Regions from separate parts of the Cupriavidus sp. FW216-B1 genome, predicted to be linked through region 1. Evidence: predicted binding sites of a transcription regulator. Region 1 holds the regulator's gene; each other region holds the start of a gene.
What was found. The regulator FliA, encoded in region 1, starts transcription of late flagellar genes. The targets are predictions, from matches to a motif close to CTAAAGTTTNNNNNNNNNNNGCCGNTA.

Region 2: a site for FliA is predicted at 1,775-1,801, ahead of AC3WXD_RS17315 (FliC/FljB family flagellin). Genes of this name have one in related genera too.
Region 3: a site for FliA is predicted at 2,070-2,096, ahead of AC3WXD_RS06400 (YjfB family protein). Genes of this name have one in related genera too.

Annotation. Positions count from the first base shown of each region.
Region 1 covers NZ_JBYTEL010000035.1:24,881-28,149, reverse strand. The annotation lists gene flhF (flagellar biosynthesis GTPase FlhF) at 1-422, shown strand, start outside; gene AC3WXD_RS33805 (MinD/ParA family ATP-binding protein) at 426-1,253, shown strand; gene AC3WXD_RS33800 (RNA polymerase sigma factor FliA) at 1,297-2,013, shown strand; gene AC3WXD_RS33795 (flagellar protein FlhE) at 2,010-2,450, shown strand; gene hpaH (2-oxo-hept-4-ene-1,7-dioate hydratase) at 2,595-3,269, opposite strand, start outside.
Region 2 covers NZ_JBYTEL010000007.1:177,939-181,207, forward strand. The annotation lists gene AC3WXD_RS17310 (flagellar protein FlaG) at 1-208, opposite strand, end outside; gene AC3WXD_RS17315 (FliC/FljB family flagellin) at 347-1,672, opposite strand; gene AC3WXD_RS17320 (RNA chaperone Hfq) at 1,887-2,210, opposite strand; gene AC3WXD_RS17325 (methyl-accepting chemotaxis protein) at 3,167-3,269, shown strand, end outside.
Region 3 covers NZ_JBYTEL010000001.1:1,470,521-1,473,789, forward strand. The annotation lists gene AC3WXD_RS06390 (efflux RND transporter permease subunit) at 1-368, shown strand, start outside; gene AC3WXD_RS06395 (TolC family protein) at 380-1,702, shown strand; gene AC3WXD_RS06400 (YjfB family protein) at 1,771-1,956, opposite strand; gene AC3WXD_RS06405 (S1C family serine protease) at 2,322-3,269, shown strand, end outside.

The sequences.
Region 1 (3,269 bases):
GCGAGCGCCAGGACGGCGCCGGCGATGCCGCCCAGGCCGAGGGCCAGGCCTGCGCGCGCCTGCTGGCCCTGCAGATGGCCATCGCCTCGCTGCGCCTGGAGCAGGCCGGCGACACCGAGGCCGCCGCCTTCCTCGCGCGCCTGTCGGCGCGCGCGCCGGCGCGCCAGACCCCGAACGCCGCGGTGCTGGTCGAAGGCATGGGCCGCCTGCTGGCGCTGCTGGACGTGCTGGAGAACTACCCCGCGCGCAACGGCCGCGCCGCCGTCCGCGATGCGGCGCCCGCTGTTTCAGCCGCTGTTTCTGCCACTGTCTCCACCGCCGCTTCCACCGCCATTTCCACCGTCGCTTCCGCCACGGAGGCGGACGCCTTTACCGACAGCAGCCGCATGTTCAAGGCACTGGCGCAGGTGCAGGGAGAGTAAGACGTGAATTCTCTCGCCCTCGACCAGGCCGAAAGCCTGCGGCGCATGCTGGCGCCGCGCGTCACGCGCCGCATCGCGGTGGTGGCGAGCGACGCCGGCGCCGGCGCCACCACGGTCGCGCTCGGCCTGGCCAACGCGCTCGCCATGCAGGGCGAGCGCGTGCTGCTGATCGACGAAGACCGCACCGGCGCGCGCGCCACGCGGCTGTCCGGGGCGGCGCCCGCCGACACGCTGGACGCGGTGCTGGGCGGCGCCGCCACGCTCGAGGCCGCGCTCGGCCAGCGTCCCGCCGGCGCCATCGGCGTGCTGCCCGCCAGCGCCCAGGCCGGCGGCGACCTGCAACTGCTCAACGGCTACCGCACCGTGCTCAGCGATGCGCGCGGCGACGCCGATGGCGCGCTGTCGCCGATGGCCGCCGCGGCCCACAACCTGATCGTGGTGCTGCGCGCGGAGCCGGCCTCGATCAAGGCCGCCTACGCCTGCATCAAGCAGCTCAACCATCTCTACGCCTGCCGCCGCTTCCACCTGGTGGTCAACGCCGCGCCCAGCGACGCGGCCGCCACCGCGGTGCTCGGCAACCTGGCGCGCACCGCCAGCCAGTACCTCGGCGTGGACGCGCGCGCGGCGGGCAGCCTGCCGCTCGACCCGCTGGTCGCGCGCAGCGCGGCGCTGGGCCGCTGCGTGGTCGAAGCCTTCGCGGCCGCGCCGGCCACGGCCGCCCTGCGCCGCCTGGCCACCGGCGTCGCCGCCTGGCCGTCGCCCGCGGCGGCGGAAAACCGTTCAACCCCTCCGGCCACGCCCCTGGCGCCGCCGGCCACGGCCCTGGCCTGAACGCCGGGCCTGCAAGCAAGCTAGGACTCACGAGAATTCCACCATGTACACGATTCAGGGAAAGCTCGAACAGACGGATACGGTGACCGCGCATGCGTCGCTGGTGCGTCGCATCGCCTTGCAACTCGCCGCCAAGCTGCCCGCCAGCGTCCAGCTCGACGACCTGATCCAGGCCGGCATGATCGGCCTGCTCGATGCCGCCAAGCGCTACGAAGATACCCACGGCGCGCGCTTCGAGACCTACGCCAGCCAGCGCATCCGCGGCGCCATGCTCGACGAGGTGCGCGCCAACGACTGGCAGTCGCGCAGCCTGCGCCAGTTCACGCGGCGCATCGAGCGTACCGTGCGCGGCCTCGAGCAGACGCTCGGCCGCACGCCGCTGGACTCCGAGGTGGCGCAGGAGCTGGAGCTGCCGCTGGAGGAATACCAGACCCTGCTCAACGAGGTCTACGGCTGCCAGTTGCTGCACTATGAAGACTTCGAGCGCTCCGGCGAGGAAGATTTCCTGGACCGCCACCTGAGCGTCAGCGACGACGGCAACCCGCTCACCGTGCTGATGGAAAGCGGCATGCGCGAAGCGCTGATCCGCGCCATCGAGCGCCTGCCCGAGCGCGAGAAGCTGGTGCTGTCGCTGTGCTACGACCAGGAGCTCAACCTGCGCGAGATCGGCGCCGTGCTCGACGTCACCGAATCGCGCGTGTGCCAGATCCGCAGCCAAGCCATCACGCGCCTGCGCTCCCAACTGCGCGGCCTGCTATGACCCTGCCGCTGCGCTGGTCCCGCTGTCTCGCCGTGGCGGCGCTGGCCGCCTGCGGCGGCCACGGCTGGGCCGGCCCAGCCGGGCAGACGCTGCACTCGTGGTCCGCTTCCGTGAGCGGCCCCGCGCTGTACGGCAAGGGCCTGCGCACCGTCTCCGCGCCCATCACGCCCACCGGCTACCTGCCGCAGGCCGAAGGCGCGATCACCACGGTGCGCTGGCGCTACGCCTTCAACCGCACGCCGCCGCACGACCTGCAGGCCTACCTGTGCAACGCGCAGCGCTGCGTGCTGCTGTCCGGCGCCGAAGGGCTGACCGATGCGTTCGGCGGCGACGATGCCGCCAACGGTTTCGTCTTTGCGTTCCAGGTGCCGGGCAGGGGCGCGCTGACGCCGGTCCTGCAAGGGCAGTCGGGGCAGGTGGTGGTGGGATACCGGTAGGCGTCGGCGGTCCCTTCTCCGGCGGTTCCTTCTCTTCACGGCGCGCTGGCCGCCGGTGCCGCGCAGCACGGGCTGGTCTGTGCATGGCCGATCTGCAGGCATTGCCTGAACGGGTTCGGCGGGACGTTCATAGATCTCCGGGGTTCAGGCGAAGCGGCAGGAAATGCTGCCGAGCCGGTCGTAGTCGGCATGGAAGGTGTCGCCGGGCGCCGCCGCCACCGGGCGGGTGAAGGAGCCGCCCAGGATCACCTGGCCGGCCTCCAGCGTGACGTCGTAGGGTGCCAGCTTGTTGGCCAGCCAGGCCACGCCCCTGGCCGGGTGGTTGAGCACCGCCGCGGAAACCCCGGATTCCTCGATCACGCCGTTGCGGTAGAGGATCGCCGGCACGCGGCGCAGGTCGATCTCGTCCGGCCGCACGGCGCGCCCGCCCATGACCACCCCGGCGTTGGCGGCGTTGTCGGAGATGGTGTCGACGACCTTGCGCGTGGCTTTGGTCTCCGGGTCCACCTGCTCGATGCGCGCGTCGATGATCTCCAGCGCCGGGATCACCCATTCGGTGGCGTCGAGCACGTCGAACAGGCTGACGCCGGGCCCGCGCAGCGGCTTGCCGAGGATGAACGCCAGCTCCACTTCGACGCGCGGCACGATGAAGCGCGCGCACGGAATGTCGCCGCCTTCGTCGAAGAACATGTCGTCGAGCAGCGCGCCGTAGTCCGGCTCCGCGATGTTCGACGAGACCTGCATGGCGCGCGAGGTCAGGCCGATCTTGTGGCCCTTGAGCATGCGGCCGCCGGCGATCTTCTGCGCCACCCAGGCGCG
Region 2 (3,269 bases), on a different contig from region 1:
GCAGCGCCTCGGTCAGGCTGGTGAGCGCGCTGGCCAGTTCCTTCGAGCTTTCGGCGTGCGCCTTGTCGCCCGGCGCCTTGCCCGCCGCGATGGCGCCCGGCAGGCTCCCGGCCGGCACGCCTGCCTGGGCCGCAGGTGCCGCAGCGAGAGGGGTGGCGGGCAACGGCGCGGCGGGCAACTTGGCTAGCTGTTCGGTCGGGCTGATCATGGTCTGTCTCTCGCAAGGGACGGTCGGAGCGGGTGGCTCCGGTGGAAACGCTTTCAGAGCGGAGACCGCTCTGGAAGCATTCCCGGCGGCGCCGGGCCCGAAGGTCCGGCGCCGCCAGGGGTGCGGCTACTGTTGCGATTAACGCAGCAGCGACAGCACGTTCTGCGTGGTCTGGTTGGCCTGGGCCAGCACAGCGGTACCAGCTTGTTGCAGGATCTGGGCGCGCGACATGTTCGACACTTCCGTGGCGTAGTCGGCGTCCTGGATGCGCGAGCGCGAAGCGGACAGGTTGGTCACGGTCGAGCCCAGGTTCGAGATCACCGAGTTGAAGCGGTTCTGCACGGCACCCAGGGAGCTGCGCAGCTTGTCCACGGTAGCCAGGGCCTTGTCGATCGTGTCGAGCGGGTTGGAGCTGCCCACGCCGGTGAATTCGGTGGTGGCGGTGGTGGCACCCTTGGTGCTCAGTTCGATCTGCGTGGCGTTGGAGATCGTGGTGGTGGTCGAGCCGCCGTTGGCCAGCGCGCCTTGACCGGCTGCGTCCAGGGCGTAGTTCTTGCCGCCTTGGGTCACGTAGGCCACGGCTGCGCCGGCGGAGTCGGCACCGACCTTGACCAGCTGGGCGGCGATGCTGCTGCCGGTGTTGCCGTTGGCGGCGTCGCCGACGCTGATGTCGGCGGTGTTCAGCGTGACAGCGCCCGAAGCCGCGTCAACCGAAGCGGCGTAGTAGTCGCTGCCGAACTTGACGACGTAGTTGGAGGTGGCGTTGCCGGCCGTGTCCAGCACGTTGCTCAGTTGCAGGTCCTTGGCGTTGACGGTGCTGCCGGTGGCGGTCGACAGCGAGGTGGCGGCGGCGCTCAGGTCCACGGCGTTCGGAGCCGAACCCGTGCCGGCCACGACGGTCGTGATCGGGGCGCTGGTGGCCAGGGAGTTCTTGGCAACCGTGAAGCCGGTCATGCCCAGGGTGGTGGTGCTGATTTCCTTCAGGTCGATCGAGATGGTCTGACCGTCTTGCGCGCCGACTTGCACCTTCAGCGACGAAGCAGCCGACGACAGCACCTTGACGCCGTTGAAGTCGGTTTGTTGCGACGTGCGGTCGATTTCAGCCAGACGCTGGGTGATTTCGTCCTGGATCGATTGCAGGTCCGAAGCGGAGTTGGAGCCCGTTGCGGCTTGCACGGCCAGGGTACGGATGGCTTGCAGGTTGTTGTTGACTTCGGTCAGCGCGCCTTCGGTGGTTTGCGACAGCGAGATGCCGTCGTTGGCGTTGCGCTGGGCTTGACCCAGGCCGTTGATGTTGGCGGTGAAACGGTTGGCGATCGCCTGGCCCGCTGCGTCGTCCTTGGCGCTGTTGATACGCAGGCCCGAAGACAGACGCTGAATCGCGCTGTTCAGCGACGATTGCGACGAATTCAGGTTGTTCTGCGTCATCAGGGACAACGTGTTGGTATTGATGACCATCGACATGGTACGACTCCTATTCTTTTACAGTGAGTTGTGCAATCCGGCTGTTGCCGCAACGTTGGCTGCCTGGCAATGCAGGGCGAGAAGTGCCACCGTTGTTTGGGTTATCGGTTGGGGCCGGGAAAGATTTAGAGTGACTTTTGCGATGGGCTCAAACTGTCCTGCATATTTGGCGGTGCTATTAGTAAACAGCATGGTGGGCGCGCGGAACCGGTCGTCAGCGCCGCTTGCGCGTGCGCGGGACGTACGGGCTGACGAACTCCGGCGAGCTCTCCGCGCCCGGCACGCTGGCCTGGGCTTCGGGCGCATGGGCCGGCGTGATGACGGCGATGGCGTGCTTGTAGACGACCTGGGGCAGCGGATCGCCGGCGTCCTCCGCGAGCAATACCATATAGTTGTCCGCGGCCACGATCACGCCATGCAGGCGGGTACCGCTGGACAGGTGCACGACCACGGGCTTCCGGCTCGCGCTATGGGTGGACAACTGCTGGTGCTGCAGTCTGCGGCTAGGGCGGTCCACCCTGATTTCCTTCTTGTTCACAACTTCTCCGGAAGAGCCCGCGCGGGTTCTGTCGGCTGGCAGGGATTCGATGGCCAGGCCTGGGCAACTGGGGTGTGACGCACTGCGGAGCGCGGACTGCGGCCTGGCCTTGGCGGAACCGGGAATGAAACATCCGCTCCCGGGACCGGCCAGGGGGCTGGCGGCACGGAGCGCGGCCAGCCGCGGCTGGTACGCGGGAGACGGGTCCGATGATACCGCCCCGCCACCGGTGGCGAGTGCCGCCGCCGGAAGAGAAGGGGAAGACTTCAGGCGCGAGGGTAACAAAATTTTACAAATGTGGACGGTTGGGAGAGCGCACCTGGCCTAGAGGTAAACCTCTAAAAAATCGATTGCATCACAGTGGCCGAATGTGGATTCATGCACACTTGTGTGGCAAATCCCAATGCTGTCCGACCGCAGCCCCAAGGTGCAACATGAGGTCTGCGGGCTGCCGCGCAGCCCTGGCTTGTTCCGGCCGAGGTTCCTCGCGCCGCCCCGATACCATCGATATGGCGTGGCCGGCACTTTTATATCAGAGGTTTCCCTGATAGAAATTGGATTTACACCTCATGTAAGCAGGTTTATATTCGCTATTGGACCTTTCGGTTCCTAGCAGTCCTGGAAAGCCTACGAGCACCCCGCGCGTGGGCTTCTTTTTTTGCGCGCCCGCCTGGGTGCCACCGGATGTCGCCGGCAGCGGCCGGCGGCGGCGCCCCCCCCCGCGTGCGTGCCGTCATTAGACGACAGGACGCCCGCTGTCAATTCCCCGAATTGCCCCGCTTTTTCCCTGCATATCTCCGCTAACCGGCGCGTTTTTGCCTTATTTCAACAAACCGCGGAAATATCCTCAAGCTTGCCCGGTGCGTGCCGTTAAGGCTGCGATGCGGCGTCGGTCCGGAGGTTCGTCCGGCACCAGGGTGCCGCCCGCGATGAAAAAGCAAAAAAGGAGCCGGGAAATGCGTTGGTTGCGAAACTTTGGCATTGGGGCGCGCCTGACCGTGGCGTTTTCGGTCGTGGCGCTGCTGCTGGTTGCGGTGGCCGTGCTGGGGGCGATGTCCC
Region 3 (3,269 bases), on a different contig from region 1:
ACCTGCGCGGCATGACGCTCAACGTGTCCAGCGCGGTGGGCTTCATCGCGCTGTCCGGCGTGGCGGTGCTCAACGGCGTGCTGATGATCGCGCAGATCAACCGGCTGCGCGCGCAGGACGGCATGGACCTGCGCGCGGCGGTGATCGAAGGCGCCGCCAGCCGCATGCGGCCGGTGCTGATGACCGCCACCGTGGCCGCCATCGGCCTCACGCCCGCGATGCTGGCGACGGGTCTCGGCAGCGACGTGCAACGCCCGCTGGCCACCGTGGTGGTGGGCGGGCTGGCCAGCGCCACGCTGCTGACGCTGTGGCTGCTGCCCGCGCTCTATTACCTCGTGGAAGCCCGCGCCGCGCGGCGCGCGGCCTGAGGAGAATCCGGATGAACGACAAGAACACGTACGAGCACAAGAACAAGCACAAACCCTTCGCCCTGCCGGGCCTGCTGGCGTGCGCGCTGCTGATGCCGGCCCACGGCGCGGCGGCGGCCGGGCCGGTGCGCTTCGCCGATTTCCTCGAGGTGGTCGAGCGCCAGAATCCCGGCCTGGCCGCGCAGCAGGAAACCGTGCGCAGCGCGCGGGCCGGCATCGACATCGCCGGGGTGCGGCCGGACCCGGTGCTGACCTATGGCCGGGGCAACATCGAGCTTAGCCGCGCGGTGACGCCGCGGCCGCCGCGCACGCATGAGCTGGGCCTGGAGATTGCGCTGGAGCTGGGCGGCAAGCGCGCCGCGCGCGTGCGCGCCGCCGGCAGCGGCCTGCGCCTGGCGCAGGCCGGCGAGCGGGGGTTCCGCAACGCGCTGTACGCGGAATCCGCGGCGGCCTTCGCCGAAGCCTGCCGCAGCCGCGACGCGCTGGCGCGCCAGGAGTCCGCGCTGGCGGCGCTGGGCCGGGTGGTGCGCGCCAACGAGACGCGCCGCGCGGCGGGCGACATCGGCGGGCTGGAGCTGGCGCAGTCGCGCGTGGAGCGCGACCGCTTCGCCGCCGGCGTCACCGCCGCGCGGGCGGCGGCGGGAGCGGCCATGCAGGCGCTCTCGGTGCGGCTCGGCATGCCCGTGGAGGACGCCTTCGGCGGTGCGCCGCTGGCCTGCGATTTCCCCGCGTACGAGCCCGGCGCCGATGCCGGCGCGCTGGTCGCGCAGGCGCTGGAAGCGCGCGACGAGGTGCGCATCGCGCGCGCCGCGCTGGACCACATGCGCGACAACGCGGCGCTGGCGCGCGCCAACCGCTGGGTGGACCCGAGCGTAAGTCTCGGCCTGACGCTCGCGCCGGGCACGCCCGGCGATGGCGGCGGCGGCGGCACGGCGCGCTCGCGCATGCTGGGCGTGTCGGTGTCGGTCCCGCTGCCGCTGTCGCGCCTGCAGCGCGGCGAGCTGGTGCAGGCCGGGGCGGACGTCACGCAGGCCATGCTGGCGCTGCGCGAGGCGGAACTGAAGACGGCGGCCGAAGTCCGCCGCGCCCTGCTCGCCTTCGCGGCCGCGCGCGAGAACTTCCGGCGCTACCGCGACGCGGTCAGCGCCGACGCCGACCGCGTGCTCGACGGCATGCGCCAGTCGTACCGCCAGGGCGCGGCGCCGCTGCTGGCGCTGCTCGACGCGCAGCGCACCGCCGACGAGACCTACCTGGACTATCTCCAGTCGCGCGCGGACCTGGCCGAAGCCACGGTGGCGCTGCAGCTCGCCACCGGCCAGCGGCCGTCGCTCTGAGCGCGGCGGCGGAGCATGAAATGGGGGCCGGCGCCCGGGTGCGACCCCGGGCGCCGGGCTTGCCTTTGTTACACCTTGATGTCGACGTTCTGGCCCAGGTGCGGCGGGTTGCTGGCGGCCACGCTGGCCGGCGCCACCGACGCCAGCAGCGCGGCCACGCCCTCGGCCTGCAGGTCCAGCGATTTGCGCAGCATCAGCAAGGGCACCGGGTCGGAACCGGCGTTGCTTGCCGCGCTGACGATGGCAGTATCCATGAGTGAATCGTCCTGTTTCGGGTTGCGGTTGGTGGTGCGGGTGGCCGGGATGCCGGCAGGCCGGCCGGAAAAAGCCGCGGCGCCACGCGCGGGAGGGATTCCTGCCAGTTTGTTGTCGGCCCGCCGCGACAAAGCTTTAGCGCGGCGGGCGGAACGTTTATGATAGGCAACCCCGCGCGCTCGTCCGCCGGGTCCGGAACAGCGGGCGGGGAAAAGACCGGATCGCCGGGGCGGTGGCCGCACCGGGCGGCGCGCCGGCGAAGATTGCCGCAAGAATTCCGGCAAGGATTCCGGCAGGACCAGTCACCAAAAAGAACATCATGGGTCGGGCGAAAAAAATAGCGGGCCGCATCGCGATTTCGTGTTTGACTGCCGGCATCTCCCTGCCCGGCCTGGCGCTGGATTCGGCGCAGTTGTACGAGCGCGAGTCGCCCAGCATCTGGGTCGTCACCGTGTTCGACGCCCAGGGCGGGCGCATCGGCCTGGGCAGCTCGGTGGTGATCGGACCGGAGGAGCTGGTCACCAACTGCCACGTGCTCAGGAACGGCAAGTCCATCGGCATCCGGCGCGAGAACACCGCGCACAGCGCGCGCCTGGTGCATGCCGACGTGGAGCGCGACCTGTGCATCCTCCACGCCAGGGGGCTGGCCGCGCCGGCCGTGAAGATCGCCCCGCTCGCCTCGCTCAAGGTCGGCCAGAAGGTCTATGCCATCGGCGCGCCGCGCGGCTATGAGCTGACCCTGAGCGACGGCCTGCTGTCCTCCCTGAACCGCGACGCCGCCGACCGCGTGGTGCGCCTGCAGACCACCGCGCCGATCTCGCCGGGCTCCAGCGGCGGCGGCCTGTTCAATACCGACGGCCAGCTGATCGGCATCACCTACCTGATGCGCGCCGACGCGCAGAACCTCAATTTCGCCGTGCCCGCGCAGTGGATCGACGAGGTGCCGGCGCGCTCGGCGCTGGCGCTGCAGCGCTTTCGCAGCGAGGCCGCGGCCGTGCCGGCGGCCGCGGCGCCTGCAGCGCCCGCGCGGGCGCTGCCTCCGCCGGCGCCGCAACCGCTGCCGGCCGGCACGCAGGACCGGCAACTGACCGGCGCCGAGCTGGCCGCGCATTTCACGCATCTCGGGCGCGTGGACGCCACCGCGCCGTCCGGCATCACGCTGTGGCTCAACGTCCGCGAGAGCGGCGAGCTGGACGTGACCAATGCCGTCAGCCGCGGCTACTCGCCGGGCCGCTACCGTATCGAGCCGGACAGCGGCCAGGTCTGCATCGACATGGACAACCCCAAGTTCAGGACCATGCAGACGTGCTAC